DNA from 3 places in the Sporosarcina sp. FSL K6-1508 genome. Region 2 is predicted to be linked to each of the others. Evidence: riboswitches for the same ligand, from Rfam matches in the RefSeq annotation. Region 2 holds a riboswitch; each other region holds the start of a gene.
The links. Region 2 has a riboswitch for S-adenosylmethionine ahead of metK (methionine adenosyltransferase). Riboswitches for the same ligand answer to the same signal wherever they lie in the genome.

Region 1 (10,821 bases), 530 kb from region 2:
TATATCATTTCAGTTCCCCCAATTGTATAGTACACTCAACTTATCCGAAAATTAACAAAACATACCCTCATAATACAGGATATCTAATTTTCACACAACTCAGGTGTAATAATGAAAAAAACAAAAGGACAAGCACCAAGGTATTTGTGTCTGGACTTGAAATTTTCCCTCTCGCAGTTTTTCCACAGACAAAAAACGTTATAGTTTCATTAAATAAAGAAAAGGCCCCCGGTAGGAGCCCCATAAATCACTTCCAGAAATCATCAAAGATAGTAATTGGCAGATGCCGTTTGTGTTGCGAACGCAGGAAATGGTTCTCAATTGCTGTACGCGGTCCTTCCGGCAGCTTTTTCCCTTCAAGATAATCATCGATATCGTCATACGAAACACCAAGTGCAACTTCATCAGGCAATGCTGGTTTATCTTCTTCCAAATCTGCTGTTGGCACTTTCATATAGAGATGCTCAGGGCAGCCAAGTTCCCGCAACAACTCTTTCCCTTGGCGTTTGTTCAATCTGAATAGCGGCATAAGATCTGCACCACCATCTCCAAACTTCGTATAGAATCCAGTGATTGCTTCCGCCGCATGGTCACTCCCGAGCACAATGCAATCATGCATTGATGCAACTGAGTATTGGACTTTCATCCGTTCCCGCGCCTTTTCATTTCCTTTAGCGAAATCGTTCAACGTAACACCTGCAGCCGTTAATGCACGTGCACTCGCATCGACAGCTTCTTTAATATTAACGGTGTAAATCATCGTGGGCTTAATAAACTCCAGTGCATCTTGACAATCATCCTCGTCAAACTGGGAACCATAAGGCAATCTGATTGCTATGAATTTATAGCGTTCCGTTCCTTCCTCACCGTTCAATTCATCGACAGCCAGCTGGGCAAGTTTTCCGACAAGTGTTGAATCCTGTCCACCTGAAATCCCTAACACAAAACCATTTAGAAACGCATTTTTCCTTGCATATTCTTTCATAAAGTCGATTGATTTCCGCACTTCTTCTTCAGGATCGATAACGGGTTGCGCCTTCAGCTCTTCAATGATCTTGTCTTGTAATGTCATAATCGATAAACCTCCTTATTGATTAATAAAGTCTTCCACCATTTCCTGGACTTCCTGGATGTTACGCATTTTATTGTCCCAACATTTCTGGCTTAAGTCGACTGGATATTCTTCAGGATTTAGAGATCGTTTATATTCATCCCATAACAATTCAAGGTTTTCTTTTGCGTAGTTACGCATTTGTTGAAGTGTCGGATTAACATAAATGACGCTCCCATTCTCTACCACTTTCACATGCAAGTCTTTGGCTTCGAAATTCGTAACAAACTTCGAGATGAATGTGTGGACTGGGTGGAACATTTTAATGCGTTTTTCGGAAGCAGGATCCTCATCATGCATTGTAATATAATCCCCTTCAGCCTTGCCGTTTTCTAAGTCGATAATGCGATATAATTTTTTCCGTCCAGGTGTTGTCACTTTTTCTGTTGTTGACGAGATTTTAATCGTGTCTTCCATTTTACCCTCGGCATTTTCAATCGACACAATTTTATAAACTGCTCCTAATGCCGGTTGGTCATATGCTGTGATTAATTTCGTTCCGATTCCCCACACATCAACCTTTGCGCCTTGAGCCTTCAAGTTGAGGATAGTATATTCGTCCAGATCATTTGAAACGACAACTTGTGCTTCCGTGAATCCGGCTTCATCCAACATACGACGCGCTTCTTTTGATAGGAATGAAATATCCCCGCTGTCGAGACGGACACCGATGAAATTGATTTTATCGCCAAGTTCTTTTGCAACTTGGATAGCCGTTGGAATACCGATTTTCACTGTATTATAAGTATCTACAAGGAATACACAATCCTTATGTCTCTTAGCATATGAATGAAATGCTTCGTATTCGCTTTTATATGCTTGGATCATTGAATGGGCATGCGTCCCAGCTACGGGTATATCGAATCTTTTTCCTGCCCGGACATTACTCGTGGCCTCAACACCGCCAATGAATGTAGCTCGTGCTCCCCAAATCGCCGCATCCATCTCATGCGCACGGCGTGTCCCGAACTCCATCACAACTTCGTCTTTGACAACTTGTTTGATGCGGCTCGCTTTTGTCGCAATCAATGTCTGGTAGTTGACGATATTAAGCAGGGCTGTCTCCATCAGCTGCGCTTCGATAAGCGTTGCTTCCACGCGAATAATCGGTTCATTCGCAAAAACGAGTTCCCCTTCAACCATCGAATAGACATCACCTGTAAAACGGAGTTCTTTTAAATAAGAAATGAAATCTTCTTTATAACCAAGATCGTCACTCAAATAAGCAAGATCACTTTCGCTAAAATGAAATTCTCTTAAGTAATCGAGAACACGCTCAAGCCCTGCGAATAGCGCATACCCATTACCGAACGGCAAGTTTCTGAAAAACAGTTCAAAAACCGCCTTCCGTTCATGGATACCATCTGCCCAGTATGATTCCGCCATATTGATTTGATATAAATCCGTATGTAAAGCCAAGCTGTCATCTGCATATTTCGAACTCATGTCAATCTCCTTCTTCCGCATTCTAATGGTACAAGTATACACTATTTACCCTAAAACCGACTTAACATAACATGATTTGACAATCCTATTTCTCATTTCCTCAATTGATGAATGATTTTAGTTGCTAGTGCCATATTAAAGGGGATTGATGAAACGGGGAGGTATTGTTATGGAAGAAGACAACAAGAAAGAATCAAAGCAGAACGAAACTTTATCCGAAAAAATAAAAACAGGCAAGATAGACCAAAACGGCATTCACGAAGAATTGTCAAGAGAGTTTGCAACTCTGGGTGATCGGAAAAAGGCAATGATTGATTTATACCGTTCTACTGAAAAATAAAAGTTGCTCTAGTATGTTGAAATAAGGAATCCAATGATTCCGCTACTACGCTAGGAGCTGCCTACGCTGTATACATTTATTCAGCGCCATATGTGTTGATTCACCAAATATAGGCTGTCAACACTGCTTACTTTTGTGATAAAACACTTAACTCCTTATGTACGGGTTGCTCGGCGATCACTGCACCATTATCCAGATTTCTGCTGCGTGGGGAGGCGATAAAATCGAATCCCTGCGTAGTTTTTTCGTTAATGGTATGATGGAATTTCGTCCGTGCTCCCCAAAGATAGATACACGTTCATCAAAAACTTTCGAGAACGAGTGAATTACCACCTTCCCATCCATAAGGCGATGCCAAAGATGCAATTTCAGCTGCTTACTCCTTCTTTATTACACTTCCTTTTCGATTTTAAATCAGTCATACCTTCTATATAACGTCATTCTATTACTTGTCTGATCTTTGCTAGAATAAACAAAAAGGCTTTAGTAAAAGCGGTGATATACCCGGAATTTCATCTTGAGTCACTTGCAACCTCTGTATTTATTATCTCATCTCCCATTTGCATAACTTTTTTTTATAAAAAACTAGTTTTTAGCTTGTAATCTCAACCAATCATGTTAATACTAAAATGAAAGGTTCTATCAGTCATGTTCACTTTTAATTAATTATGAAGGAGCTATTATCATATGAATGGTGTATTGGATATTTTCGAAAAAAAGGGACCACGGCGGATTCTTATCTTCGCTTTGATTATATTAATTCTTTACAGTGTTAGAAGTATGATGAATATCATCTTACTTACATTTATTTTTGCATTTTTATTAAACCGGCTTGTTGAATTTACGGTAAAGCGTGTACGGTTAAATCGTAAATTATTAGTGATTTTAATGTATACATTGATTGTTGGAATACTTACGATAGGCATCGTAAAATATTTACCTTTAATCACCTCGGAAATCAGCCAACTTATTATACGAATTACCACCTTCTATTCACAACCACATGACAGTGTACTACTTAAATACTTGGAATCTATTATCTCAAGTAATCAAATTGCAGCCTATTTGGAAAATGGTTTTTCTTTTCTACTAAAATACTTTACTGATATTAGTAAAACAAGTATTCAAGTAATGCTCGCTTTACTATTAAGCCTATTTTTCTTGTTGGAAAAACCGCGTTTAATTGAGTTTACAAACAAATTTAAAGATAGTAAGATTGCTCCTTTCTATTATGAAATTGAATTCTTCGGCAAAAAATTTGCTCGGACATTCGGAAAAGTAATTGAAGCCCAATTTATCATCGCGATCGTCAATACTTTCTTGTCTGTAATCGTTTTGATTGTACTTGGATTCCCGCAAATAATTGGCTTGGCAATCATGATTTTCTTTTTGGGACTCATTCCTGTTGCCGGTGTAATCATTTCCCTGATTCCATTAACGTTGATTGCTTTTACAATTGGCGGATTTCTAAAAGTTGTCTATGTTTTCATTGCAGTAATGATTATTCATGCCATAGAAGCATATATCTTAAATCCAAAGCTAATGTCTTCAAAAACAGATTTACCCGTTTTTTACACGTTTATCGTACTCATTTTCTCGCAAAACTTCTTTGGCGTATGGGGACTCATTATCGGTATTCCCGTATTCGTTTTCCTTCTTGACGTACTAGATGTAACGGATAAAGAACAGGTGATTTCTGTATCTGCTCCAAAAACTAAAAAATAAAAAAGACAAGAGGAGATTTTGAATTTTCCTCTTGTCTTTTTTCACCTCTTGTAAGATGGCCTTTATTCGGTCTAACTTAATAAACGATCTTATTTCCCATTTATATTACTATGCTGTTTTCTACCCTCAGCAACTCCTCTTTCATCTCTAAACCGGCCCTAAAACCACCCAACTTACCGGTTTTTGCAATGACACGATGACAAGGTACAATTATCAATACTGGATTCGCGCCGATAGCGGTTCCGACTGCTCGTATCGCGGTCGGTTTTTCAATCCTCTTGGCAATATCCGAATATGAAACCGTCTGCCCATATGGGATTTCTTGCAGTGCCTTCCAGACAGATTGTTGAAAAGGTGTGCCGTGAAGATCGATTGGCAATGAGAAATCCTTACGCAGCTCTTTCAAATAGTCGACCAACTCCATCGTATATGGTTGCAAGATACTCGCCTCTTCAGACAGCGTATAACTCGGAATCCACTTCTTCACCCATGTGACAAGTTCTTCGAATGGCGCATTTGGGCTACCGATATAGCAAAGACCTTCTGTCGTTGCAGCGATATACATATTCCATTGTGAATGCTTAAGCAATGTCCAATACACGTTAGCTTCCCTATTTTTCTCCATTGGTCTGCACCTCCATTACGTTTTTTTCGGTCTTGTTTTGACATTTGCCTAATTTGCAGTTTGAATACCGTGTTGAAGTAGTTATGAATGCATGTTTAAAACTGTGGATGGTATTTTCACCAGAGCGGTTCGTCGTCATTCGATAATTCAATCATGTATAGAGAAAGAGTCATTGCTAAAACCGTGGTTACAATCAAGCTTGTAATGACAATCGGCAAAGGGGCTTCAAATAGTACTGCTGGAATAAGTGTCACAATAGGAGCAATGGATATCAGGCCTGTACGCTTTCTAGAACCGGGAGTGACAAACTGTTTTTCACCGCAGTACGAGCACTCCACTCCACTGCTAAATCGAAGGAACTTGATGAACGTATTCTTCCAATTCCATTTGCGGTTACAATTTTTACATGTCGGCATTTTCTCATCTCCAGTTAATACATATACGATCTTGATCACTAACAAGTTTCATTTGTTCCTCAATAAAAGTAAATCTTCCTTTCTGGGGAATAAAGGTAGACAAATACCAATGAACGATTAGCAACAAACACTTTTTAGAACTATAATAGAGTTTTCTTGCATGATAAAATACGCTATATAAATAAGAAGTTAGTAGGAGCGAATTGAATGTCTAATTTTTATGAACCTGCCTTGCATTTTCATAACGTCAATTATTCCATTGATGATGTACATATTTTAAAAAACATAACGGGTTCCTTTCCAAAAGGGAAAATCACTACGCTTGTTGGCCCATCCGGAGCAGGAAAAACGACGTTGCTCAAATTATGTAATGGTTTGATATCCCCCACTTCCGGCGAGATTTATATTCATGAAAAACCAATTCTCACATATGAGCCGGTTGAACTCCGCCGTCATGTCGGAATCGCCCTTCAAAGTGCACCAATGATAAAAGGTACCGTCTTCCATAACTTAGCACTCCCTTTGGAACTTCAAGGTGAAAAAATGCCTGAACAGAATGCGGTTGAAATTCTGGAAGACGTCGGGTTGGATAAACAGTTTTTACATAGGAAAACGGATGATTTGTCAGGTGGACAACGGCAGAAAGTATCAATCGCCCGTACACTGATTAATCGCTCTGAAATCCTATTGCTGGATGAAATAACCTCCGCCTTGGACCGATCATCATTACATGAAATTGAAGAGTTGATCGTTAAAATCAATCGGAAATACGGCGTGACAATCATTTGGATTACACATAACTTGCAGCAAGCGTTATCAATCGGCGATTATACCTGGGTGCTTATGGACGGTAAAGTCATTGAAACGGGCAAAAGTGACTTATTGAAATCGCCGACAAATGAATTCGTGAAGCAGTTTGTACAAGGAGGCGAAGAATGAGTTATTTGACGTTATCCATCACACTTATTTTTGTTATCATCCCCCTCCTACTATCGAAAACACTGCGCTTAGGGTTGGAAAAAGATACGCTTATTGCAACAGTCCGATCCATTATCCAGTTGCTCGCTGTAGGATATATTCTCAAATTCGTCTTCGATTCCGAAAATCTTTTGTACATCGGATTGATGGTTACATTAATGATCGCGGCAGCGACGCAAAACGCACGGAAGAAAGGAAAAGCAATCGAGGGAATTACGTGGAAAATCGCAATCACATTAGTTTTTATCGAAGTGCTTACACAAAGCATTTTACTAGGCTTCCAGATTGTGCCGCCAACCGCGCAATATATCATTTCAATCAGCGGTATGGTCATTGGTAACTCAATGGTTCTCTCGATTCTCTTTCTAAATCGATTTACAGCCGAGGTCGAAACCTATCGTGACGAAACAGAACTTATCCTTTCACTCGGCGGAACGCCAAAACAAGCAATCCATAGGCAGCTCATCAATGCGATTAAGGCAAGTATGATCCCAACTATCGAAAGTCAGAAGACAATGGGCTTAGTCCAGTTACCCGGCATGATGAGCGGTCAAATTATCGCAGGCGCCGACCCCATTCAAGCGGTTCAATTCCAGTTGCTCATTATCTTCCTATTATTGACGACAGCGGCAGTGACAAGCGCATTACTTGGATTTTTATCATATCCCAGTTTATTCAACCAACGTATGCAACAACTCAGGGAGAAGCATTAACAATCTACCCCTTGTTTTATTTTCCATAGCGTGCTAAAGTTATGGAAATTGTTTTTTCACATAATTTCATATTTTATTCTTATCAAGAGAGACCGAGGGAATGGCCCAATGACGTCTCAGCAACCAACCTGTTCAGGTACGGTGCTAATTCCTTTAGGTGTCCATTTCCCTAGAAGATAAGAAGATTGTCTGCGATATTTCGGGGACCCTCTTCTTACAGAGGGTCTCTTTTTTTATTTCAAAGAAAAGGGTGACTATAATGACAAAAAGAAGTTTGGAAACAATTCTAGTGCAATTAGGCAATAACAGTGATTCGAAAACAGGTGCTGTCAATCCGCCGATTTATTTATCAACTGCATACAAGCATAAGGGTCTCGGCCAATCGACTGGCTACGACTATACAAGAACAAAAAATCCGACCCGTTCCATTTTAGAAAAAGGCATTGCTAACTTGGAGGGTGGAGATGGTGGTTTCGCTTGCAGTTCCGGCATGGCGGCGATTCAGTTAATCCTTACCCTGTTTCGTCCCGGTGATGAATTAATTGTTCCAGAAGATATTTACGGCGGCACATACCGCTTACTCGAACAGTATTCTGATGTCTATTCAATCCACACGTTGTACACGGATTTTACTGATGTAAATGAAACCGAGAAGTTGATTTCGCCGAAGACGAAGGCACTCTTCATCGAAACACCTACGAATCCATTAATGCAAGAATTCGATATTCTTCAGTATGCCGAACTCGCAAAAAAACATGATTTACTGTTAATTGTCGACAACACGTTTTTAACGCCCTATTTCCAAAGACCAATCGAACTAGGCGCCGATATTGTCATGCATAGCGCAACGAAATATATCGGCGGGCATAATGATGTTCTCGCTGGTCTTGTCATAGCAAAAGGCGAGAAACTTTGCGAAAAATTGGCTGCCAACCATAACGCAATCGGCGCGGTCCTTTCCCCTTCTGATTCTTGGTTAATAATCAGGGGGTTGAAAACACTGCATTTAAGGATGAAACAGCATGATGCAAATGCAAAAGTAATCGTAGACTTTTTGAAAGATGAACCGCTTGTAGCAGACGTTCTCTATCCAGGCAAAGGTGGTATGCTCTCATTTCGATTAAATGACAGTCAATCGGTCGGACCGTTTCTTGAAAATCTGCAACTCATTACATTTGCGGAAAGTCTGGGCGGGGTGGAAAGTTTTATAACTTATCCAGCAACGCAAACACATGCAGATATCCCGAGAGAAGAACGGATACGTCGAGGTGTCTGCGACCGGCTTTTACGTTTTTCTGTTGGAGTAGAAGAAGCGGATGATTTGATTGCAGATTTGAAGCAAGTATTTGCAACTTTGAAAAGTGAGGTGCTAGTGCCATGAGTTTGAATGAAGAGCGATTAGAAACAACTATCATTCACGCATCCACAAGGGGAGAATACGAGCGGAAATCAGGGGCTGTTAATGTTCCGATTTACTTATCTTCCACGTTCCATCAAGAAAGTTTTGATGGCTTTGGACCATATGACTACAGCCGGTCGGGCAATCCAACGAGAGAGGCTTTGGAGAAATCCATCGCCACATTGGAAGGCGGTGCAAGAGGGTTGGCGTTCGCTTCCGGAATGGCTGCTATCTCCTCTGCATTTATGCTTCTTTCTTCCGGCGACCATATCGTTGTCACTGAAGATGTATATGGCGGAACGTACCGCTTTGTGACCGAAGTTTTGCCAAAGTTCGGGATTGACCATACATTTGCAGATTTGACGAATGTGGAACAAACGGCCCAAGCTATTCAGCCAAATACAAAAGTAATTTACATCGAAACACCATCTAATCCTCGTTTGGGCATTACGGATATTGAGGCCATTGTAAAACTTGCAAGAGAGAATGATTGTCTAACGTTTCTCGACAACACATTCATGTCACCACTCTACCAGCGCCCTCTTGACCTAGGCGTCGATGTCGTCGTTCATAGTGCAACTAAATTTTTATCGGGTCACAGTGATATCATTGCCGGTTTAGCAGTGACAAAAGATGAGACACTCGGCAATCGATTGGCATTCATCCAGAATTCATTTGGATCCATTCTTGGCGCACAAGATTCCTATGCACTAATTCAAGGGATCAAAACATTAGGTGCTCGCTTAATGCAGTCATCCGGATCAGCACAGAAAATAGCTGACTATTTGAATGCGCATCCTTTAGTAGAAGAAGTATTTTACCCAGGATTAGCAAGTCATCCCGGCTATACCATCCACTCGAAACAGTCGAAGAGCCCTGGGGCTGTCTTATCTTTCAGTTTGCCAGATAGAGAAACCGCAAAAGCTTTTGTTGAAAATGTCCGAATTCCTGTTTTCGCTGTAAGTCTCGGCGGCGTTGAATCTATTCTTTCCTATCCTGCAACTATGTCCCATGCTGCCATGCCGAAAGAAGAACGGGAGAAACGCGGCATTACCGATGGGCTTCTGCGCTTTTCTGTCGGTCTCGAACACGTGGATGACTTGATTGCTGATTTTGAACAAGCTTTGATAAAGGCGAATAACATTGTTGCCCTAATTAATTAAGCCCAGCTACAGATAACCATATTCGTTAGAAAGAGGGTAGTAAAATTGACGAAACAAATCGCGGAACCAACTTTAACGAAAGCTCCATTCAAAGCAGACCATGTGGGGAGTTTCCTACGACCAGAACGCCTAAAACAAGCCCGTCTCCAAAATGAAAACGGTGAAATCACTGCCGAAAAATTACGTACAATCGAAAACGAGGAAATCACAAAGCTCGTGCAAAAACAAAAAGATGCTGGACTAAAATCAGTAACAGATGGTGAATTCCGCCGTAAATGGTGGCACTTCGATTTTCTAGCCGGTTTTGAAGGAGTCGACTTATACCAAACGGAAGAAGGAGTCGAATTTAAAGGCGTCCGACGCAAAGCAGATGGCATTAAAGTAACAGATAAAATTCGGTGCAGTGATCATTACATGATTGAACACTTCACGTTCCTAAAAAGTGTCGCAGGCGATACGCTAGCAAAATTCACGATTCCTAGTCCAAATATGTTACTACACAGAGCAACATTTGAAGATGGCGTCTATGCAACTGATGATGAGTTATTCAATGACTTGGTGACCGCCTATCAAAATGTAATTCAGGCACTTTATGATGAAGGATGCCGCTACCTGCAACTTGATGATACATCGTGGGCCTCTTTCTTATCAGAAGACGGTAGAGATACATTGAAAGCAGAAGGGCAAAACCCCGATACCCTTGCACAACTATCTGCAAGGATAATCAATGAAGCCATCTCGAAAAGACCAGCCGACTTGCTCGTGACGATGCATATTTGCCGCGGTAATTTCAAATCCACCTACTTTTCCAGCGGTGGCTACGAAGAAGTATCTGAAATAATTTTCGGCGGATTGGATGTTGACGGGCTTTTCCTTGAATTTGATGACGAACGCTCCGGCAATTT
Region 2 (10,821 bases):
AACCTTACATAGTTGTACAGTGAAAAAAGGTGCGCTTATCGGAATGGGATCAATTATATTGGACGGTGCTGAAATCGGAGAAGGAGCGTTTATCGGTGCTGGCAGTCTCGTTACGCCAGGGAAGAAGATTCCGCCGAATACACTTGCACTCGGTTCGCCAGCAAAAGTGGTGCGGGAGTTAAATGACGACGACCGTGCGGATATGGAACGGATTGTGCGCGAATATGCGGAAAAAGGACAGTATTATAAAAGTCTCCAAAAATAAGGAAGCCATTAGTCGATAGAAAAATGCTTCATGTCAAAGTTACAGCAAATATAATACAAGGGGCTATAGGATAGTACAATGATTTTTTTAGAGAAAGTATTTAATTGGATGCTTGTAATTGGAATGGTGTTATTAGCAGGGCGAATTATTACGATGGTGTTCAGATTTCTTGATATCCCGTTTATCAACTTTTTTAAAGACTACAGTATCATTTCGATTATCATTTTACTAATAGGTTTGATTGGTACAGAAATTATAAAAAATAAAAAAAAGACTATATTGAAGTAAAATAGGCTTCAAACAAGACCCTCTTTCATTAAATGCTATAAAAAATGATCATATGAATTAAATACATGCATAAACTGAGCGTAGGCGCCTAACCAGGGGTAGCCGGAGCCATAAGACTGATGGCGAAGCAGTCAGGGTTATGGCGGAAGGCCTCCCCAAAGCGCCGAAGCGGATGAAACGGATGAACGTTTTTATCTTTTACGACTTTATTATAATAGACCTAATTTAATATTTCCTAGCTCATCCATTGAAATTATTTTAACTTTGTCAATTTCTATAGAAAGCGGGTGTATTTTCGCTTCTTTATCTGAAAAGAACGATTTTCGTTTTTCACTTCCCAAAAGCAAAAATGCTCCTTTGCTTCCCATGAAGTTAAAACTCTCTTCCAATGAATTCTCATCTCTTACAGGAATACCGAAATCAATTAATTGATTGCCACATGATAAAACATCATGGGTTGTGATATTTATTTCACTAATATTTAAAATACTGATGGCGGAAAATATGTCGTTACTTTTCGGCGATAGAGATTGTCTCGATATAAATTCTACGATATTATCAGATGGGTCTAAAAAGTAAAATGAATAAGCATCTGACTGTTTAAAATAAACTTCATCCGAACCTTCTTCTGTATTTAAGGCCACTTTTGTTTTTGCCCAATTCTTCGCCTCTTTAAATTGGTTCGAAGGAATATTAAAGGCAAAATGGTAGAACGGGTTTCGATTAGCTGGATCATTTTGAAATTCTAATTCGCTATCTCCCACTTTAATTTTAAAACTACTTTCTTTACTATTTATCAATTCAAATCCAAGTTCATTGACATAAAACTGTTTCATTTCATCTATCACACTGCTGTAAATTATTACTTTGCTTATCAACAATAAAATACCCCCTTATCAATAAAGAAACAAGCTTGGATTGTCAGGCCTCTTAATCCATTCTTAGAAGATGATTACCTCTAACAGTACTTTTGAATTAACTCTGGTAGCGTTTCAGGAACAAGTCTTAAATTCCCATTTTGAAATTCACTCAAAGGTTTCCAAATTAATTTTATTAGTGTCCCGTCATCTTCTTGTCCCTCAAAAGAATCTTTGCCGTAAAACGACGTGTCGATAAAAGCGGCATCATAAACCATAACAATTTCATGACCTACATTTCCGTTAAAAGTAAAAATATTTTCAATCGTCCCCAAATATTTTATGTTTTTGATTTCGGCTCCAATTTCTTCTCTGACTTCTCTTATTAAGGCTTCAGCGCTTGTTTCACCATATTCAATTCCCCCACCAATTGGACGGTAAAAGTTATCCCCCTTTACTAAATCATGACCTTCAAAAACAAGAATAGCGTCTTCATGTTTAAATAAGCAGATAACTAATGGTCTTATTATTCCTTTACGCATAAAGATCCCCTTTCGTATTCCTTCATAATTTCATAAGCCGTCGAATACGATTTTTTGATGCTTTATAAAAAAAGCATAGAGCCCTGAGCCAAAAACCAGTAATTCAAAGTTATACGGTATCTTCACCAACTCTTGTAGTATATATTGAATAAATGAATACGGCGTATGCGCTTTACAAGGGCTTTTGGGAGGCCACTGAAAAAGATCTAATACTTGGAATTGATTAGAGTTCCTGCTAATACCGCTTCGCCGCTTTGTGGATGGTCTATTTGAGAAAGCGCATTTCATTTTCGAGGATGGGACCTACAACCTGGAGTGACATAAATCGATCGAATGTGATCAACGAATGTCCCAATACAGGAGGAATGAATTAGAAATCCTTCTAATATCGCTTCGGCGCTTTGTGGATGCCTCCCGCGATAAGCCAGAAAGAAGACCACTTTCAGTCTTATCGCTCCGGCTACCACGAAGTCGCGCCTTCGCTGGATGGTCTATTTGAGAAAGTGTATTTCGTTTTTCGGGGATGGGACCTACAACCTGGAGGGCCATAAATCGAGCGAATGTGATCAACAAATGTCCCAATACAGGAGGAATGAATTAGATATCCTGCTAATATCACTTCGGCGCTTTGTGGATGCCTTCCGCGATAAGCCAGAAAGGAGAACACTTTCAGTCTTATCGCTCCGGCTACCACGAAGTCGCGCCTTCGCTGGATGGTCTATATCGAGAAATCGCATTTCGTTTTCGGGGGTGAGGCCTACAACCCGGAGTGCCATAAATCGATTGAATGTGATCAACGAATGTCCCAATACAGGAGGAATGAATTAGAATTCCTGCTAATGCCGCTTCGGTGCTTTGTGGATGCCTCCCGCGATAAGCCGGAAAGGAGAGCACTTTCAGTCTTATCGCTCCGGCTACCACGAAGTCGCGCCTTCGCTGGACGGTCTATTTGAGAAAGTGTATTTCATTAGCTGTGATGAAATCTGCAACCCAGAGTGCGTCTTTCTTGACTATAATTATATATGTTGAACCACTAGTGTTGCATAAATAATGATTTAAAATTCTTACTATTTATTTTTACGGCGATGAGCCAAAAAGATATACACTCCAATAAAGGTGGTCCGTCCATTTGGTTTTTATTTACAATTAGACATTTGCGGCAACGACAGTTTAGTTGTTACGGGACTGCTGTCCCTTTGATTTTACGAATCCAAATATGTGCAGGTTTCCAAAGAGAAGCCTTTAAATAGCGACTAATTTTCAAGATTTTATGTTTACTCCGTGTCTTTATTTGCACCAACACATTCAAGCAATATACGATGAGTGCGATATATACCTGATTATGAATGGCCCATTCGCTTTGACCATAGAACTTTTTGATGTTCAAATGTTGTTTGATCCATTTAAAAAACAGTTCAATTGCCCAGCGTGATTTGTACATCTCGGAGATTTCGTCTGCACTCAGGTCAAACCGATTGGTGATGAGTTGTAGTTCATTCCCTTTCGAGTCTATTACTTTGAGTAAGCGAAAGATGTTTTCAGCACGATTTTGAGTTGTACCAATCAACACCGCTTGATCCGATAATACCGTTGTGCCTTCTGGCAATTGGAAGTCTTCACATTCATGGATTACTGCATTTTTACGTAGTCTGGATAAGAAAAAGTAGCCGTCATCTGTCATGCGATCGAAACGTTCGTAATCTAAATATCCACGGTCGAAAACATACATGCATTCCTTGTCATCAACCATGACTTCAAGCTGATTACGATCATGTTCATTCGCTGTTGTAAGCACAGCTTTTTCAGGATAGGACGTTCCTTTTTCCATAAACACAAGACGTAAATGAAGCTTTACCCCAGCTTTCGTTTTGCGGAATTTAGCCCATCGGTGATTGGTTAAATTGAGTGGCAATGTGCTCGAATCAATGATTTTTAAAGGCATAGTGATTTTGGCATAATTTGTTTTTTGATGAATTTGCGCGACTAAATCAAGAAAAAGTTGTTGAAATAGCACGGGATTCATTCCATTGAGCCTGCGGGATAATTGAGAAACGCTTATAGAATCAAGGTTTGTGCTGACTTGAAGATGTTTATTAAAAAGACAATCACTCAGCGCGTGCAGACTTTCCGTTTCATGAAGCTGTGCAAAAAGCAGTAATTTTAAGAATGAATCTGTCGTAAGTTTCTTCGTATAAGCATCTAATCTCATTGTTTTCACGTTTTCTTCAACTAATTGAATATTAATAGGTGAAAACCATTGTCCAAATGAAGTTTTTCGTGTAATCTTGTCCATGAGTAGTTCCTTTTTTAGTGGATTTGGACGGGTTACCACCTGACTTTATCCATTATAAAGGAATTTTTTTATGCAGAAAATAAAGTTAGTGAACATTTCGGGAACTTTTTATATTGAATATATTTTAATGCAACACTAGTGATGTTGAACAAATGAATCCGGTGTAAAAACTGAGCGAAGGCGCCTATTCGATGCCAGTTGCTGTCACAATTCGAAGGACGTGAATTGTGTCAGTAACTGGACACCGGGTAGCCGAAGCCATAAGACTGGCGGTGAAGCTGCTTGGCTTAGGGGAAGCCACTGAAAAAGTTCTTTTTTTGTAAAGACCTAGTTGATTGTAGTGGAGAGCGGCGACTCCAGCGGGAACAGCGCGAGCTGAAGACCCCGCAGGAACGTAGTGACGAGGAGGCTGAAGCCGTGCCCGCGGAAAGCGTCCGCTCGGAAAGGAAATCAACGGGATTGAAGGAAATCGTACTTTTTCAGTACCCTCGCTTATGGCGGGAGGCTACCCCTAGCGCCGTAGCGGTTCAATGAAATTCTTTATTTCAATATATAGTATCGAATAGTAATCACCTTATAATCTCGGAATATACATCTCAAAATCACATTTCTCTCAATAATGAACACTCTAGCGCAGGCGCGGCAAAGGCGTCGCCGAAGCCGTAAGACTGGATGCGAAGCCGCTAATCCAGGCTTATGGCGAAAGGCTTCCCCTTTGCCGCCAAGCGTTCTACAATCCACGCCTTGAATTACAACTCTCTCATTGGTGAGCGCCACAACAGATTCAATGGGCTTCTTTAATTCAACATATATAATATACAATCAAATTCATAATGTTTCATTAATTATATAAATTAAAGTATAGAATACGCTATATAAACTGGGTGTAGGCATCCCCTAGCGCCGAATTGGGTTTGAAGGAAATCTTTTATTCACTAATATTTAGAATGACAGTGCATCAATTATTTGCACCAAACAAAGTAATCTTATAAAAACTGCTTCTAACAAAAAGACGCTGAAAGACAAGGCAAATTCCCTCGCTTCCAGCGTTTATACTAACTTATTGTCCCGCTTGTTCTTTCAATGCAGCAGCTCTATCTGTCTGTTCCCACGGCAAATCAATGTCTGTGCGACCGAAGTGACCGTATGCAGCTGTTTGTTTATAAATTGGACGGCGTAGGTCTAGCATTTTGATGATGCCAGCTGGACGAAGGTCAAACAGTCCACGCGTTAGCTCAACAAGTTTACTTTCTTCGACAGTACCTGTCCCAAATGTATCAATAGAAATCGAAACGGGTTGAGCGACACCGATTGCATAAGCAAGTTGGACTTCACAACGGTCTGCAAGTCCTGCAGCGACGATGTTCTTCGCAACATAACGAGCCGCGTAAGAAGCAGAACGGTCGACTTTCGTCGCATCTTTCCCAGAAAATGCACCGCCTCCATGACGGGCATAACCGCCATATGTGTCAACAATAATCTTGCGACCTGTAAGACCCGCATCCCCTTGAGGGCCCCCTATTACGAAACGGCCAGTCGGGTTAATAAAGTACTTCGTGTCTTCATCAATCAGATTTTCTGGTACAACCGGATTAATGACGTATTCCTTAATATCACGCTGAATTTGTTCAAGAGTCGTTTCTGGGTGATGCTGTGCTGAAATAACAATTGTATCGATTCGTACGGGCGTATTCGTTTCATCATATTCAATCGTCACTTGCGTTTTACCATCCGGACGCAAGTACGTAAGCGTTTCGTCTTTACGTACTTCTGCAAGACGACGTGAAAGTTTATGCGCTAAACTGATAGGTAACGGCATCAGTTCGGGTGTTTCATTACATGCGTAACCGAACATCAGGCCTTGGTCACCTGCTCCAATATCTTCAAGTTCGTCCTCTGTCATTGAACCTTCTCGCGCTTCAAGTGCTTGGTCCACGCCCGCAGCAATATCGGCAGATTGTTCGTCAATGGCAGTTAGGACTGCAGATGTTTCCCAATCAAAACCGTATTTGGCACGCACATAACCAATTCCTTTAACAGTTTCCCGAACAACTTTTGGAATATCAACATATGTGGATGTTGTAATTTCTCCAGCAACAAGGACTAGGCCTGTTGTGATTGTCGTTTCACATGCAACGCGTGCATTCGGATCCTCTTCTAGAATCGCGTCTAGAATCGCGTCCGAAATTTGGTCGCACATTTTGTCTGGATGCCCTTCAGTTACCGATTCTGAAGTAAATAGTCGGCGGTTAGTCATTTCGTTTCCTCCTTATATCCTACGAGATTGATACGGTACTCATATGTCCCATGTAGAGTCTTTCCATATGTGGAATAGACTACAAGCCATTTCGAGCTCTATACACGAGGATTAAGGGCGATATCATATAAAAAGCCCTTCGCTCACGTAATAATACATGAGGAAAGGCATGATTTCAAAAGCACCTTTCACTCTTATCATACAAGGACTGTGCCTTGCTACAGGTTTGGCACCTTCGCGCAGACCAATTGTCATTGCAGGTTGCCGGGTTTCATAGGGCCTGACCCCTCCACCAGCTCGGGATAAGAGTATCCGTTCAACTATATATGCTACGAAATAACTTCGTGCATGTCAAATCTTTTTGCCTAATTTGCAACTAAATGCTTGAGGTTTGAATTAGTATAGTTTATTATTCTTAATGTGTTATACTATTTAAGAAATGTGATGACACCCAATTATATGGGACTATACGCAAAGGACGGTACATAATTATGATATCTGCGAAAATTAGCGACGACCTTAACAAACTTCTTTCTGGTGAAAATGTAAAAGTTCAACTTTCAGTTCCACAGCTTGTTGAAAAAGCGATCTCACGAGGTGAAGCCCAACTGACTTCAGATGGAGCAGTTACGGCTCAGACAGGAAAGTATACAGGTCGTTCTCCTAAAGATAAATATATTGTCGAGGAAGCGTCCTCCAAAGACAAAATCGATTGGGGCAGCGTCAATCGTCCAATCTCTTCCCAAAACTTCGATTCACTATATAATAAAGTGATTAATCATTTGAAAACAAAAGATGAGCTGTTCGTCTTTAACGGTTTCGCTGGTGCAGATCCTGCTTCACGTCTTTCCATACGCGTCGTGAATGAATTTGCATGGCATAACCTGTTTGTTCACCAGCTGTTTATCCGTCCGACAGAAGAAGAGCTAGCAACACACGAAGCACAATTTACAATCGTATCGGCTCCTTCATTTAAAGCGAATCCTGCAATAGACGGCACGAATTCTGAGACATTCATTATTGTCTCAATGGAAAAACGTATTGTTCTTATCGGCGGAACTGAATATGCCGGCGAAATGAAAAAGTCAATCTTCTCTATTATGAACTACTTACTTCCTGAACAAGATATCATGCCGATGCACTGTTCTGCAAACGTCGGGGAAGATGGAGATGTTGCATTATTCTTTGGTCTCTCTGGAACAGGCAAAACAACGCTTTCTGCAGATGCTAACCGTAAATTGGTCGGCGACGATGAACATGGCTGGTCTGATACTGGTGTATTCAATATCGAAGGCGGCTGCTATGCAAAATGTATTAATTTATCTCAAGAAAAAGAACCTGAAATTTTCGGCGCAATTCGTTTCGGATCCGTTTTAGAAAACGTTGTCGTTGATCCCGATACGCGCATTCCCGATTATGACGATGGCACATTGACAGAAAACACACGTGCAGCATATCCGATTCAGGCAATCGATAATATCGTCGATCCTTCTGTAGCAGGTCATCCGAAAACAATCATTTTCTTGACGGCAGATGCATTCGGCGTACTGCCTCCAATTTCTAAGTTAACGAAAGAGCAGGCGATGTATCACTTCCTAAGCGGTTTCACTTCTAAACTTGCTGGAACTGAGCGCGGAGTCACTTCACCTGAAGCCACTTTCTCAACTTGTTTCGGATCACCTTTCCTTCCACTTCCAGCGACAGTATACGCTGAGATGCTCGGGAAGAAAATCGATGAGCATGGTGCACAGGTCTTCCTTGTTAACACAGGCTGGACTGGCGGCGTCTATGGCGTCGGTAAACGTATGGATCTCAAATATACACGTGCAATGGTACGCGCAGCACTTGCAGGTAAATTGAACGATATTGAAACAGAAACGAACGGCGTATTCGGCCTTGAAATGCCAACATCCATTGAAGGCGTTCCAACAGAAGTGTTGAACCCGCGCAATGCATGGGCAGACGGTGATGCTTACGATGTAAAAGCAAACGAATTGGCAAACATGTTCCGTGAAAACTTCAAGAAATTCGGTACAGTTTCTGAAGATATTTTACGTAAAGGCGGACCAGTTGCATAACTAAAACTGAAACGGATTAGCACATTCACTTGTGCTAATCCGTTTTTTTGTGCGACGAAACTGTAATTGCTACACTTCTCTCCAATTTGCACCTTTTCCCACAGATAAATGCTCCAAACTTTTCACGTTGAAAATTAATTTAACCCTATTCACTTCCCTTGCCTTCTCATCCAACCACATAAATCACGTACAAGCTGAGCGTTCATAGCAGGTGGGATGAAGTGCGTGTACTCAGGAAAGTACCATGTTTCATAGACTTTATTGTGTTCAGATAATGCGTTTTCAAGTAATCTTGCTTGTTGGAAGGACACATTCTCATCAATCATGCCGTGAATGATGAGTACGGCTGCCTCAATTTCATCTATACGAAACAATGTCGTTCGTTTCCTGTATTCATCTGGCATATTGTTCGGTGTACCGCCGATAACCCTTTTCATCATCCTTCGCATATCTACCCGTTCTTTGTATGTAAATATGATATCGGATACACCTGCCCATGTAACGACCGAAGTGATATCATCTCTTAAAATAGCAGTCCAAAGTGCCATGATACCGCCTCGCGAAAACGCAAATAAATGAATTCTTTCCGCATTTATTTTCCGGCTCTGCTTCAGCACATCGACAGCGCTCACTGCATCTTGACGGTCTGCCCCTGCAAACTCATCCCGGCCTTCTCCTCCCCTATTCCCACGATAATAGGGTGCGAAGACAACGAATCCCTGAGAAGCAAACTGGGCGATTCTAGCAGGACGAACCATTCCCATATGCTGCATACCGCCCCTTAAATAGATAATGCCTTCATAATTCCCCGCTGCAATTGGTTCCGCCATAAGCCCCTTCACTTTCAAACCATCTGATAAATATGTAATTTCTTCAAGGCTGACATTCGGGTTTGGAGAAGGATAAGACCTGCTATGAACAATAGCACCATCATGACTCATGTTCTTCCACCCACTTTCTTAATACTTCCATTCCTGTATCTTTCATATGAAAACTTAATTCTTCGCAAGCATCAAGTTCTTCATTTGACATCCACAGTGCGCCTTCCGTTTCGTAAAGTTTCGGATTATCAGCAATTTCTACAACTTTTCCTGTAAAAACTGCTTTACAAAAGGTGATATTGCTCTGAACGACATACTCGGCGAAATTAACAAGACCTGAAATAGTCACGCCTGTTTCTTCAATTGTTTCCCGAATAGCTGCTTCCTCGATTGTTTCTTCCACTTCTGCTTTTCCGCCCGGAAATTCGATTCCTCTTAATGAATGTCGAGTTAGCAGCCATTTCCCATTATGTTTAAGTATAACGAGAACGTGTCTTGCTGGCATTCCAAACTGGTTCATTCCAAATGTCAGCTCAACACGCCCGCCATTTATATCATTAAATTCAAGCATGGTGATCACGTCCTTTTGTACAGTCTAGCGAAGGACAGCAATCCTTTCAACGGAAATACGGGAGCTTCTCGATAAAACGCTTCGACTTCTCATCCGTGAATTCATGAATAAGTGCATAAATCTTCATCGTGCGTTGATCGACGTTATGATTATTCCGCCCATAGTGATAAGGCATAAACGGTAAATGCGCTCTCAGGAAATTCCGGAATTCCAGTTCGTCTATCTGTTTAAATAAACGATGAAAAATCGGAATATACTCACGTTCGACATCGACCTCATATTCCCACGGTGAATCATCCGCCTGATAATAAATTTGTTGGTTCACGACCGAAACGTACATTTTGTATTTTTCCATGCCAACCATCCTTTTTTTCTTTTTAGCATGGCTCAATATGAATAAAAGCATGCATCCCCTTTTACTGGAGATACATGCTTTTTCTCAATTTACGCTTGCACGTCAACCGAAGCTCCCTTATGAGGATGGGCTGCAGCAGGCTGATCAGATAAACCTTTCAGCATTTCTGTTGCAGCTGAAGTGTTCATTGAAAGAGCATTGTTCAATACGCTCATCTGAACAGTCGATTGTAAACTTCTCAATTGACTTGCCATGATGGAGGTCATATCCACTTGCCATCACTCCTTTCACAAGCTTATTATCGGCATTTTTCTAGTATTTTCAATAAAAAATAATTATTTGTTATCTTCACCGAGAAATGCATTCAGCATCCATTGATGTTTTTCGATACTTTGATATGTCGCGTTCAACAAGTCTTCCGTCATATCGTCGCCATCTTTCGCAGCCAGTTGCATGCCTTTTTTCAACGATTTCATAATTTCACCGAAATCATT
Region 3 (10,821 bases), 550 kb from region 2:
GTTGCTCGATAATCCGTTCTGCAAATGGTAATGAGCGATTCACGTCTTGTTCAGTTAACTTTTCGATCGTTTCTTTCACTTCAACGTTTTGCCGGTATTTCGAGTTATTTAGGCGAGTAAGTGCATCTCTGCTTTCTTCAAGCTCTGTCGCAATAGTTTCTGTTCCTTCGTGGACGCCCTTACTAAGGATAACAATTTCAGCAAGCTTTTCATCGGCAAACGAAAGGCCTCCCTTTATAATTGAATCCAATTTTTCTTCCGGTTGTGTACTAACCGGCACGTGGAGCAATGAAGCCGACGGTTGAACAATAAGACGTTCCTTTTCAACAAAAGCCTGAATTTCTTCTAACACTGTTAATTTACTATCCAGATCCGCTCGCCACACATTCCGACCGTCAATGACACCCGCTGCGAGTACTTTGTCTTTAGGGAAACCGTATTTCTGCAGCAATTCAAGTGAATCACCGTGAACAAAATCCAGACCCAATCCTTGTACAGGCAACGCAGCAACTGCTTCATAATTAGCAACTTTTTCAAAATAAGTTTGCAGGATAATTTTTAATGTTGGCACTGCCTCATGGATCTCTGCATATGCCTGATGCACATGTTCAAAATCCTCTTTCGACAACTTGCTTGTAAGAATTGGCTCATCAATCTGAACCCACTCTGCGCCGGCCTCTTCAAGCTCTTTCAACACCTCTATATACAAGGGCGTAAACTGTTTTAATAAAGCCGGGAAATTCTCTTCACCGAAAGACTTTGCCAGTTTAATATATGTAACTGGACCTAAAAGTACAGGCTTACCTTCAATGCCCAACTTTTCTTTTGCTTCTTTATAAAATGCCAATGGACGGTTCTCTACTAGTTTCGGTTTTACACCTTCTAATTCTGGAACAATATAATGATAATTTGTATTGAACCATTTGGTCATTTCAGAAGCAACCCCGTCCTTAGTTCCGCGGGCAATTGCAAAATACGTGTCCAGAGGCACCTTGCCGCCTGCATATGCAAAGCGTTTTGGCACGACACCAAACATAATCGAGGTGTCCAGCACATGATCATATAACGAGAAATCTCCAACCGGAATAAGATCAATACCGAATTCTTTTTGCTTTCGAAGGCTATCTAAACGTAGTTCTTGCGTTATTTTTAAAAGTTCTTCTTCTGAAATTGCTCCATTCCAGAAGCTTTCCAATGCCCTTTTCCATTCACGTTTTCCACCAATTCTTGGGTACCCGTTATTTGAACTTTGTACTTTTACCATCGTATGTTATCCCCTTTATTTTTTATTTTTTATTTTCCATATTTTAATAGACGATACTTTCGGTTTGAATCACCTCCCTTGCAACAACGGCGTCCACTCTGCTGTGTATATACTCCGTTAAATTCACAGTCATGTCGTAACGCATAAAGGGTGTTATTAAATAGATGCCATGAAAATGCTCAAGTGCCACATCGATCAATTCCCTAGAAACTTCTAACCCTTCTCTCGTAGACTGTTCACGATTCCCGTTAGATAATGCCATTCTTGCTCGTACTTGTTCTGTCAACTTAATGCCTGGTACCTCGTTGTGCAGAAATTCGGCGTTTTGCGACGAGGTCAACGGCATAATTCCGATGTATGTCGGTGTCTCAATATGTTTTGTTGCCTCGTAAACTTCTATAATTCTTTCCTTGCTATAGATTGGCTGGGTAATAAAATAATCGGCTCCAGCTTCTATTTTTTTCTCTAATCTCTCAACGGCGCGATCTAAATGGCGAACATTCGGATTAAAGGCCGCTGCCACAGTAAATGACGTTTTCTGTTGCAATGACTTTCCTGACTTTGAAATGCCTCCGTTAAATTGCTTGATAAGTTGAATCAATTCAAAGGATGTCACATCGAAAACAGATGTTGCACCGGGAAAATCGCCTATTTTTGTAGGATCTCCCGTAATTGCCAATAACTCAGTGATACCTAATGTGTGTAATCCCATGAGGTGTGACTGCAAGCCAATCAGATTCCGATCCCGGCATGTCACATGAACAAGGGGTGTGGCCCCAATCTTTTGTTTAACAAGCGATGCCATTGAAGCATTGCAAATTCTTGGGGTCGCCAAGGAATTATCAGCCAATGTGATAGCGTCTACACCTGCATCCTTTAACGCCTGGGCCCCTTCGAAGAATTTAGTCGTATTTAAATGTTTGGGCGCATCAAGTTCAACAATTATCGAATGTCTTTTTTTCACTGTTTCAAGCAATGTTGGTGTTTGCATTCCATTCGTCTTAGACTCCGTAGCCTCTATTTTTGCTTCCTTCTTTTTAACAAGCTTTTCTATAATCGGCTTTCGATTTGGAAGTCCTTTCACTAATGCTTGAATATGTTCTGGCGTTGTCCCGCAACATCCGCCAATTAAACTGACCCCCTCCTTCCTAAAATTCAATGCAAATTTCTCGAAATAGTCAGGTTCATTTTCGTAAAATAATTTACCGTCCTTATATCCTGGATAACTGGCATTCGGATACACCGATAACAGGGCACGCTTCATCACTGGGACAGTTTCTAAAGATTTCAACATATGGTGTGGACCAAGTCGGCAGTTGATGCCGACTATATCAGCGCCTAGATCTTCTAATTGTTGCAATGCGTCCGCAAGCTCCAAGCCATTTTGTAGTACGCCGGCTTCATGCATCGAAACGTTTGTAATGATTGGAAGATCTGTCTCCTCACGTGCTATTTTGAGTACAGTTGTTAATTCATCAAAATCGTAATAGGTTTCTAAAAGTAGTCCATCTACCCCTTCAAGTAGCAGGCAATACAATTGTTCTCTGAAACTGCGCTTGATTTCATCCTTTGTTCCGATAGATGTTCGGGAACCATGAATCCCCCCGATAGTTCCAAGGATGAATGTATTCTCGCCGGCAGCTTTTTTTGCAATTTGGACAGCTGCTTTATTTATTTTTTTTACGCTGTCCTCTAAACCGTGACGTGCTAACTTTATATAATTGGCACCATAGGTGTTTGTTTGTATAATGTCAGCACCCGCCTCAATATATGCCTGATGGATGTGAAGCACCTGATCGGGATGCGTCAAGTTCAGTTCTTCAAAACACAGATCCACCCCATGTGAGTAAAGAAGGGTTCCCATTGCCCCATCACCAATTAAAATGCGTTCTTTCATGGTATCCAGTAATTTCGACAACTATATTTTCTCCTTTCTTTTTCCCACTGCCACAAATATTGTTTTGAAAATCCGTTTTAAAACACCTTCATTTTGAAATTATGTTACTTATTGGAAGAATTTATAAAAACAAAAAAGAGTCTCTTCCTGTATTTAATAAAGGAAGTAGACTCTAAATTTGAATAAGTCTTCTCCTCATCTACCAAGCCGCATTTCCGGCTTGCTGGAATTAGCACCGTGCCAAAATGGCGGTTGCTGAGGTGTCATCGGGCCAGTCCCTATACCTCTCTAGATAAGAAAAACTATTAAGTTGGATTTGTTTACTTATGTTATTACAGACTTTACCTCATTGTTGGAAAATTAGCAACACCTTTTTAAAAAAACATTATATATATTGAAAAAATGAATACAGCATATGCGCTTTACAAGGGTTTTTGGGAGGCCACTGAAAAAGACCCCAATACTTGTAGTGAAATGGAATTCCCACCAATACGGCTTCGACGCCTTGTGGATGGCCTCTATGTGAGAAAGCGCATTTCGTTTTCGGGGATAAGACCTACAACCTGGAGTGCCATAAATCGATCGAATGTGATCAACGAATGTCCCAATACATGAGGAATGGATTAGATATCCTGCTAATATCGCTTCGGCGCTTTGTAGATGCCTCCCGCGATAAGCCGGAAAGGAGAGCACTTGGGAGGGATTGAACTGCATCCCTCCTCAGTCTTATCGCTCCGGCTACCACGAAGTCGCGCCTTCGCTGGATGGTCGATGTGAGAGAGCGCATTTCATTAGCTGTGATGAAATCTGCAATCTGGAGTGTGTCTTTCTTGACTCTAATTCTATATGTTGAACTATTGAATCCGGTGTATAAACTGAGCGAAGGCGCCTTAACAGGGGTAGCCGAAGCCATAAGACTGGCGGCGAAGCTGCTTGGCTTATGGCGGGAGGCATCCCCTAGCGCCGTAGCGGTTCAGTGGAATTCTTTATTTCAATTTATATAGTATCAACTACTACTCACATTATAATCTCGGCATATACATCTCAAAATCACATTTCTCTCGATGATGAACACCCTAGCGCAGGCGCGGCAAAGGGGTCGCCGAAGCCGTAAGACTGGATGCAAAGCGCTAATCCAGGCTTACGGCGAAAGGCACCCCCAAAGCGCCAAGCGATTTACAATCCACACCCCGAACTACAACTCTCTCATTATTGACCGCCATAGCAGATTCAATGGGATTCTTTAATTCAACATATATATTTCATAGTTTCAATTTTTTTCTTCCCGAAATGGCATCTCTGAAATCTTCTTGAATAGTCGTCTAAATAAATAATAATGCCCCTATTGATCACTGCAAATTCTATAACCTTGCATATAATAAATTATAAGAACAATAACGAATCACCGGTTTACCCAGTTGTTGTTCCCGTTGAAGTGAAAGGAGGTCATTGACTTGAAAACTTCCTTAGGCATCTGGATTGGTTGGCTGGCAATTATTTTAGCCGTAGCAGGATTCTTTTATGCCCCTTATTGGTTAGGTGGCGCCGCACTCGTTCTCGGATTAATCTGTTTAGCTTATCCACAAAAAGTATTGGCATGGATTTCAATCATGCTTGGGGTCATTGTGATTTTACTAACAATGTTCCAGTAACCGGCTGAAAAGTCGATATTTCAGGGCATGTACGGTTCCACAACCGCACATGTCTTTTTGTTATGAAGAAATAGGTTTGTATAGAAAACGGACTCCTCAACTGGCACTTTTAAGCTTTTTTTGTTACCCGCCAAATAACCCCTGTCTCAGGAATGGCATTTTTTCCAGCAAAGAGCCCAAAGTCAGCGACATAAAGGACACCACTAACGTCAAAAACGGCATCAATGGGCCGTTCGAAGCCGCCCCCATGCGTTTCTGAAGCTGGGAGACCCGATCGATTCAATGCAAACACATGTACCTGCCCCGTTTGCATATCGATGCGGGAAATACGGTGCCCTACACGGGGTAATTGTTTTCCTCCAGTTGTAACAGGAGCATTTGCTCCGAACTCGGCAATATAAGCATCCCCGACTGGACCAAAGGCAGGGCTTTCATTAAAACTGAATCCCATCACTGCGGAGTGTGCCGGAAAAGTGGCTACTGGTCGGGGAGGTTGCATAGGATGTTCAGCTAAGAGAAATGTTGGCTGTGGTTTTCCCTCTGGTTTAAATTGTGGCGAGGTCACGGGTAATCCCCCGGTGAAATCCGGAAAACCATACCAGAAACCAGGCCGTATCCACTGAAATTCATCCGGTGAGTTGGCGATTGGGCGGCTCCCTCGAACGTCAATCCCATGATTGGCTGCAAATAAACGGTTATAACGATCAAATCGTATTCTGAAAGGGTTGCGTAATCCCCATGAGACTAACTCCAGCTCAGAGCCGTCTGCATTGGCGCGCAATATACTTCCATTTGCACGTGTAATTCCATCCACTGCTTTTCCTGGATAGGCTGCAATCCCAAAAGGTACATACGCACCAGTTGTAGTCAATCGATCTGGAAAGCTATCTAAAAAACTGGACGTTTTAAAGCCCTGTCCCTTCAAGGTAATTCTTCCACCTGGATATTCGTGGAAAAATGGATATTCCTTAACCCAACTATTGTCTAGCCCTACAACCCCACTATTGGTTGCAGTTCCCTGACCAAAATACATTTTCCCATCAGGTCCGAACACCACCCGATTATTATGATGATCCCCGTTACTTGGCAAACCTTCAATGACGTCCTTTTTAGTCCCGTCCGGCAAAATCATCGTGACATAGCGTCGATGTGCAACGTAAATATTGCCCTGGTATTCAGTAATTCCCGTTAATGGAGGATTAAAGCCGTCAGCTATTACGGTAAACCCCTGTTGCGTCAGCTTTAACACTTTGCCATTGCCATCTGTTATCCCAGAATCAGCAACTAACATTTCCCCTTTACCGGTAAAGGTAATATTGATAGGTGTGGTTAAACCGGCAGCAAACACATCGATCGTGTAACCAGGCGGTAATTGGATATCTCTAGGATCAATCTTTCTTGAAGGAGTTTGTTCCATACCGTTCCGTTCAGTCATCTGCTACTATCCCCTCTCCACAGTTTCCTTATCAATCTATTCAACCATTGGGCTTTTGGGCACTCATTCGAGTCACAGCTGCTCTCATTTTCTTATACTATATATAGACAATGTGATATGAGATTTTCTACTGGTTGAAAAGGCTTAACTAAAAGGAGTGAGACCGTGTATTTTAATGAATCCATACCATCTCATCCAAAAGATATTCATCAATTCTTTGACAAGTGGCCAAGTACAAAAAAGATGTCGTTTACGGCTTTGATGACGGCACTTGCAGTAATTTTACAAGCGGCTGGCGGGTTGTTACCCGGAATTGGTTATTTCTTTAGCCCATTTGCCACTGCCCCGATTTTGCTGGCTGCATTGATTTCATTCCGTTCGGGTGTTTCGACTTATGTACTAACTAGTTGTTTATTATTATTAATTCAACCAAGTGAATTGATTATTTTCCCATTCACTACAGGTCTGCTCGGGTTAGGACTTGGCTGGACATTCTGCAAGTTAAATCGGCGGTTTGGGATTTTAATTGTAAATGGGTTATTATTACTGCTTGGTGCTTGTATACCCTTGTACGTTTTCGGCTTTCCGCTATTCGGCCCTGTCATCTCTCCGTGGTTTAACATACAGTCTATGATAGGTATTTTTGGATTTTCCTTAATTTACAGCTGGTTATGGTTAGAATTCGGTCTGTTTCTGCTTCGTAAGATTAACATGGTTTTAGATCTGAAATAAAGTAATGCCAAAAAGACCTTTTGAAAGTTCATTGAACTCACAAAAGGTCTTTTCAGAATTATAAAGTCATTTCCAATTTGTATGGAAAGAGCCTTCTCTATCAGTACGCTCATAAGTATGCGCACCAAAATAATCACGTTGTGCTTGTAATAGATTTGCGCTGGAATGACCTGTACGATAACTATCATAATACGTGAGGGAAGCACTTAAGGATGGAAACGACATACCTGACATCATGCTTTCCGCAACTACATTTCTTAAACCTAGTTGGTACTCTTTTGTTTTTTCTACAAAGTATGGCGCTACCAATAAATTAGCAATACTCGCTTGTGCATCATAAGCTTCACTAATTGTATTTAGGAATTCCGCTCGTATAATACAGCCGCCGCGGAAAATAAGCGCGATGTCTTTTAACGGCAAGTTCCAGCCGTTAAGTTCCGACGTCCTTTTATATTGAGTGAACCCTTGTGCATAAGCACAGATTTTCCCCATATATAAGGCTTGTCTTACATATTCAATCCATTTTTCTTGATCTAACTCTTCATCCCGAGCCTCTGGACCTGCCAATAGACTGGATGCATGCACCCGTTCCTCCTTCACATGGGAAAGGTAACGGGCAAATAACGATTCAGTAATAATTGACACCGGGATGCCATTATCGATTGCTTGTATGCTGGTCCATTTACCTGTTCCATTTTGGCCAGTTTTGTCGAGGATTACATCTACAAGCGGCAAACCTGTTTTATCATCTTGTTTTCTCAAAATGTCGGCAGTGATTTCAATTAGATAACTTTTTAGTTCTCCTTGATTCCACGTTTCAAAAATATCAGCAATTTCATTCAATGGTATATGGAGTTTCTCTCTCAAAAAAGTATAGGCCTCAGCGATAAGCTGCATATCTGCGTATTCAATACCGTTATGCACCATTTTCACAAAATGACCTGCACCTTTTGGACCGATATAAACGCAGCAAGGGATCCCTTCTACTTGAGCAGCAATTTTAGTAAGTATAGGTGCTACTTTTTCATACACTTCCTTATCTCCGCCAGGCATGAGGGAAGGCCCTTTTAATGCCCCTTCTTCACCGCCTGAAACACCAATGCCTAAATAATCGATTCCTTTAGCTTTTAATTCATCATATCTGCGTGCAGTATCTTGGTAATTTGAATTGCCGCCATCCATGATAATATCATCCGGCTCAAGATAAGGTACTAGTGAACGAATCACTGTATCTACAACTTCACCAGCCGTAACCATAAGAAATATCTTTCTCGGTGACTGCAGAGACTGTACAAAACCTTGCACATCATAATACGGATAAATTTGCTCGGGGTTGCTTCTTTCTAAAAGTTGATCAGTTAACTCTCTTGTATAATTATAGACAGCCACCTTTTCACCCTTACTTGCCATGTTTAACGCGATACTGCTGCCCATTACCCCAAGACCAATAATGCCAATTGTATTACTCATATACTTTCAGACCCCTTTCTATATCACTAAACTTAGTAATAAAATAAACACTAAACCAGCTACTGAAATAATCGATTCAAGCAAAGTCCATGTTGCAAATGTTTCTTTCAGCGTCAAACCAAAAAACTCTTTAAACATCCAGAAACCGGCGTCATTCACATGTGATGCAATTAAACTACCCGCCCCTGTCGCTAGTACGACCAAAGCTAAGTTTACATCAGACGTACCTAACATCGGTATAACCAACCCAGCTGTTGTTAAAGCCGCAACAGTCGCTGACCCTAGAGCAATCCTTAAGATAGCTGCGATAATCCATGCAAGCAAGATAGGTGATAAGGAGGTGTCACTGAATAAATCAGCTACATAACCCCCAACACCACCATCTATGAGTACTTGTTTAAATGCCCCGCCGCCGCCAATAATTAAAAGCAGCATGCCGATGTTTGCAATTGCGATAGAACATGAATTCATCACTGCTTTCATTGGGATATTTCTAGCTAATCCCATGGTAAAGACTGCGAGTAATAAAGATAACAACATGGCTGTTGAAGCGTTTCCAATAAAACGTACGATTTCAAAAGCCCGGTTATCTGTAATATCCATCGTCTTCTGTACCATCGAAATAACCGTGGCAATAGACATTAAAATAACAGGAAACATTGCTGTAAATACACTGATTCCAAAACCAGGTGTTTCTTCTATTTTAAACGTTTTTTGCTCACCTAAAGATGCAATATCCCCTGTTCTATTGAACGAATCAGGAACAAGTTTTTTAGCAAGCTTGGTAAATAAAGGACCGGCAATAATGACGGTCGGAATGGCTATAATGAAACCATAAAGTAAAACTTCACCGATATTTGCCCCATATTCTCCTGCTATTACTGTCGGCCCCGGATGCGGCGGTAAGAAACCATGCGTCACGGAAAGGGCGGCGGCCATAGGGATTCCCAAATACAAAATAGAAACCCTTAATTGTTTTGATATTGTAAATACGATTGGAATTAATAACACTAATCCTACTTCAAAGAATAAAGCGATACCGATAATGAATGAAGCAACCACAACAGCCCATTGGATATTCTTTTCTCCAAATTTGTCGATGAGGGTCATCGCAATGCGTTGTGCCCCTCCGGCATCTGCAATTAGTCTTCCCAACATTGCACCAAGACCAAATATCAGCGCTAAATGACCTAGTGTTCCGCCCAGTCCAGCTTCAATTGAGGAGACAATGCTATCCAGCGGCATCCCTAAGGCTAAAGCAACACCGAAAGAGACAATGATTAAAGAAACAAAAGTGTTTAATTTAAAGCCCATGATTAAAACAAGTAACGCAATAATCCCTATCGCTACTATAAATAACGGCATAACAATCTCCTCCTATATATTTCGAATAAATGTATACAGCATAGGCGCCTTATAAGGTTTAGCCGCAGCAGATTCAATGGATTCATTATTTCAACATATATATTTAAAATTATTTTTTTATTAAGCTTCTTTGATAACTTGCGATGCTTGTGTATTCATTTTCCAATACTCTGGATAAATTAATGAATATCGGTAATAGTTTTCTGTATTCTTGTACATCGGATTCTATAGGTGTGTGCTTATGGGTGCTGCCAATCATTTCAGATACAACGTCAAATGAATCAACTTTTCCGGCAGCATAGAGCCCTAAAATACAGGCACCCAGACAGGAACTCTCATAACTTTCCGGGACAATTACTTCCAGATCGAATATGTCGGCCATCATTTGACGCCAAACGTCTGACCGTGCAAATCCGCCCGTTGCTTGAATTCGGATAACTGGTTCATCCATGACTTCCATCAATGCTAAAAATACTGTGTATAGATTGTAAATCACGCCTTCAAGAGCCGCTCGAATCATATGCTCTTTCTTATGCGTCATTGTTAAACCAAAAAATGAGCCGCGTACATCAGGATTCCATAAGGGTGCACGTTCTCCTGCCAGGTATGGATGGAAGAGTAATCCATCCGATCCGGGTCTTACACGTTCAGCAATCTTCGTTAACACTTCATATGGATCAATGCCAAGCCTCTTCGCTGTTTCTACTTCTGCTGAGGCAAATTCATCGCGAATCCAGCGAAGTACCATTCCGCCATTGTTTACAGGACCGCCAATAACCCAGTGTTTCTCGGTTAGTGCATAACAAAATATCCGTCCCTTTTCGTCTGTTTGAGGTCGGTCTATGATTGTTCGAATCGCGCCACTCGTCCCAATCGTTACTGCAACTTCTCCCTTGCCTATCGCATTCACGCCTATATTGGAAAGAACCCCATCACTTGCACCAATGACAAAGGAAGTTTGCGGAGTGACACCAAGCTTGTTCGCTATTCCCAGGTTACAATTAGT

Region 1: it holds a riboswitch for S-adenosylmethionine, as region 2 does, so the genes downstream of both, MKZ11_RS07255 (methionine biosynthesis PLP-dependent protein) here and metK (methionine adenosyltransferase) in region 2, are expected to answer to the same signal.
Region 3: it holds a riboswitch for S-adenosylmethionine, as region 2 does, so the genes downstream of both, MKZ11_RS07210 (bifunctional homocysteine S-methyltransferase/methylenetetrahydrofolate reductase) here and metK (methionine adenosyltransferase) in region 2, are expected to answer to the same signal.

The regions. Positions count from the first base shown of each region.
Region 1 is NZ_JBBOXF010000001.1:1,475,220-1,486,040, reverse strand. Features, by position in the region: gene MKZ11_RS07305 (AAA family ATPase) at 1-8, opposite strand, end outside; gene nadE (ammonia-dependent NAD(+) synthetase) at 248-1,072, opposite strand; gene MKZ11_RS07295 (nicotinate phosphoribosyltransferase) at 1,088-2,557, opposite strand; gene MKZ11_RS07290 (hypothetical protein) at 2,727-2,897, shown strand; gene MKZ11_RS07285 (hypothetical protein) at 3,075-3,242, opposite strand; gene MKZ11_RS07280 (AI-2E family transporter) at 3,585-4,622, shown strand; gene MKZ11_RS07275 (methylated-DNA--[protein]-cysteine S-methyltransferase) at 4,723-5,247, opposite strand; gene MKZ11_RS07270 (TIGR04104 family putative zinc finger protein) at 5,364-5,702, opposite strand; gene MKZ11_RS07265 (ABC transporter ATP-binding protein) at 5,871-6,602, shown strand; gene MKZ11_RS07260 (ABC transporter permease) at 6,599-7,354, shown strand; SAM riboswitch class I at 7,431-7,537, shown strand; gene MKZ11_RS07255 (methionine biosynthesis PLP-dependent protein) at 7,614-8,735, shown strand; gene metC (cystathionine beta-lyase) at 8,732-9,916, shown strand; gene MKZ11_RS07245 (5-methyltetrahydropteroyltriglutamate--homocysteine S-methyltransferase) at 9,962-10,821, shown strand, end outside.
Region 2 is NZ_JBBOXF010000001.1:2,010,022-2,020,842, reverse strand. Features, by position in the region: gene MKZ11_RS10185 (gamma carbonic anhydrase) at 1-265, shown strand, start outside; gene MKZ11_RS10180 (hypothetical protein) at 344-553, shown strand; gene MKZ11_RS10175 (glyoxalase) at 763-1,434, opposite strand; gene MKZ11_RS10170 (NUDIX hydrolase) at 1,512-1,952, opposite strand; gene MKZ11_RS10165 (IS4 family transposase) at 3,130-4,245, opposite strand; gene metK (methionine adenosyltransferase) at 5,306-6,502, opposite strand; SAM riboswitch class I at 6,694-6,811, opposite strand; gene pckA (phosphoenolpyruvate carboxykinase (ATP)) at 6,994-8,580, shown strand; gene MKZ11_RS10150 (alpha/beta hydrolase family protein) at 8,730-9,521, opposite strand; gene MKZ11_RS10145 (NUDIX hydrolase) at 9,511-9,972, opposite strand; gene MKZ11_RS10140 (transposase) at 10,019-10,327, opposite strand; gene MKZ11_RS10135 (putative motility protein) at 10,417-10,569, opposite strand; gene MKZ11_RS10130 (Dps family protein) at 10,663-10,821, opposite strand, start outside.
Region 3 is NZ_JBBOXF010000001.1:1,459,651-1,470,471, reverse strand. Features, by position in the region: gene metE (5-methyltetrahydropteroyltriglutamate--homocysteine S-methyltransferase) at 1-1,264, opposite strand, end outside; gene MKZ11_RS07210 (bifunctional homocysteine S-methyltransferase/methylenetetrahydrofolate reductase) at 1,308-3,182, opposite strand; SAM riboswitch class I at 3,354-3,460, opposite strand; gene MKZ11_RS07205 (hypothetical protein) at 4,616-4,813, shown strand; gene MKZ11_RS07200 (PQQ-dependent sugar dehydrogenase) at 4,923-6,248, opposite strand; gene MKZ11_RS07195 (hypothetical protein) at 6,414-6,980, shown strand; gene gnd (decarboxylating NADP(+)-dependent phosphogluconate dehydrogenase) at 7,047-8,450, opposite strand; gene MKZ11_RS07185 (GntP family permease) at 8,469-9,815, opposite strand; gene gntK (gluconokinase) at 9,925-10,821, opposite strand, start outside.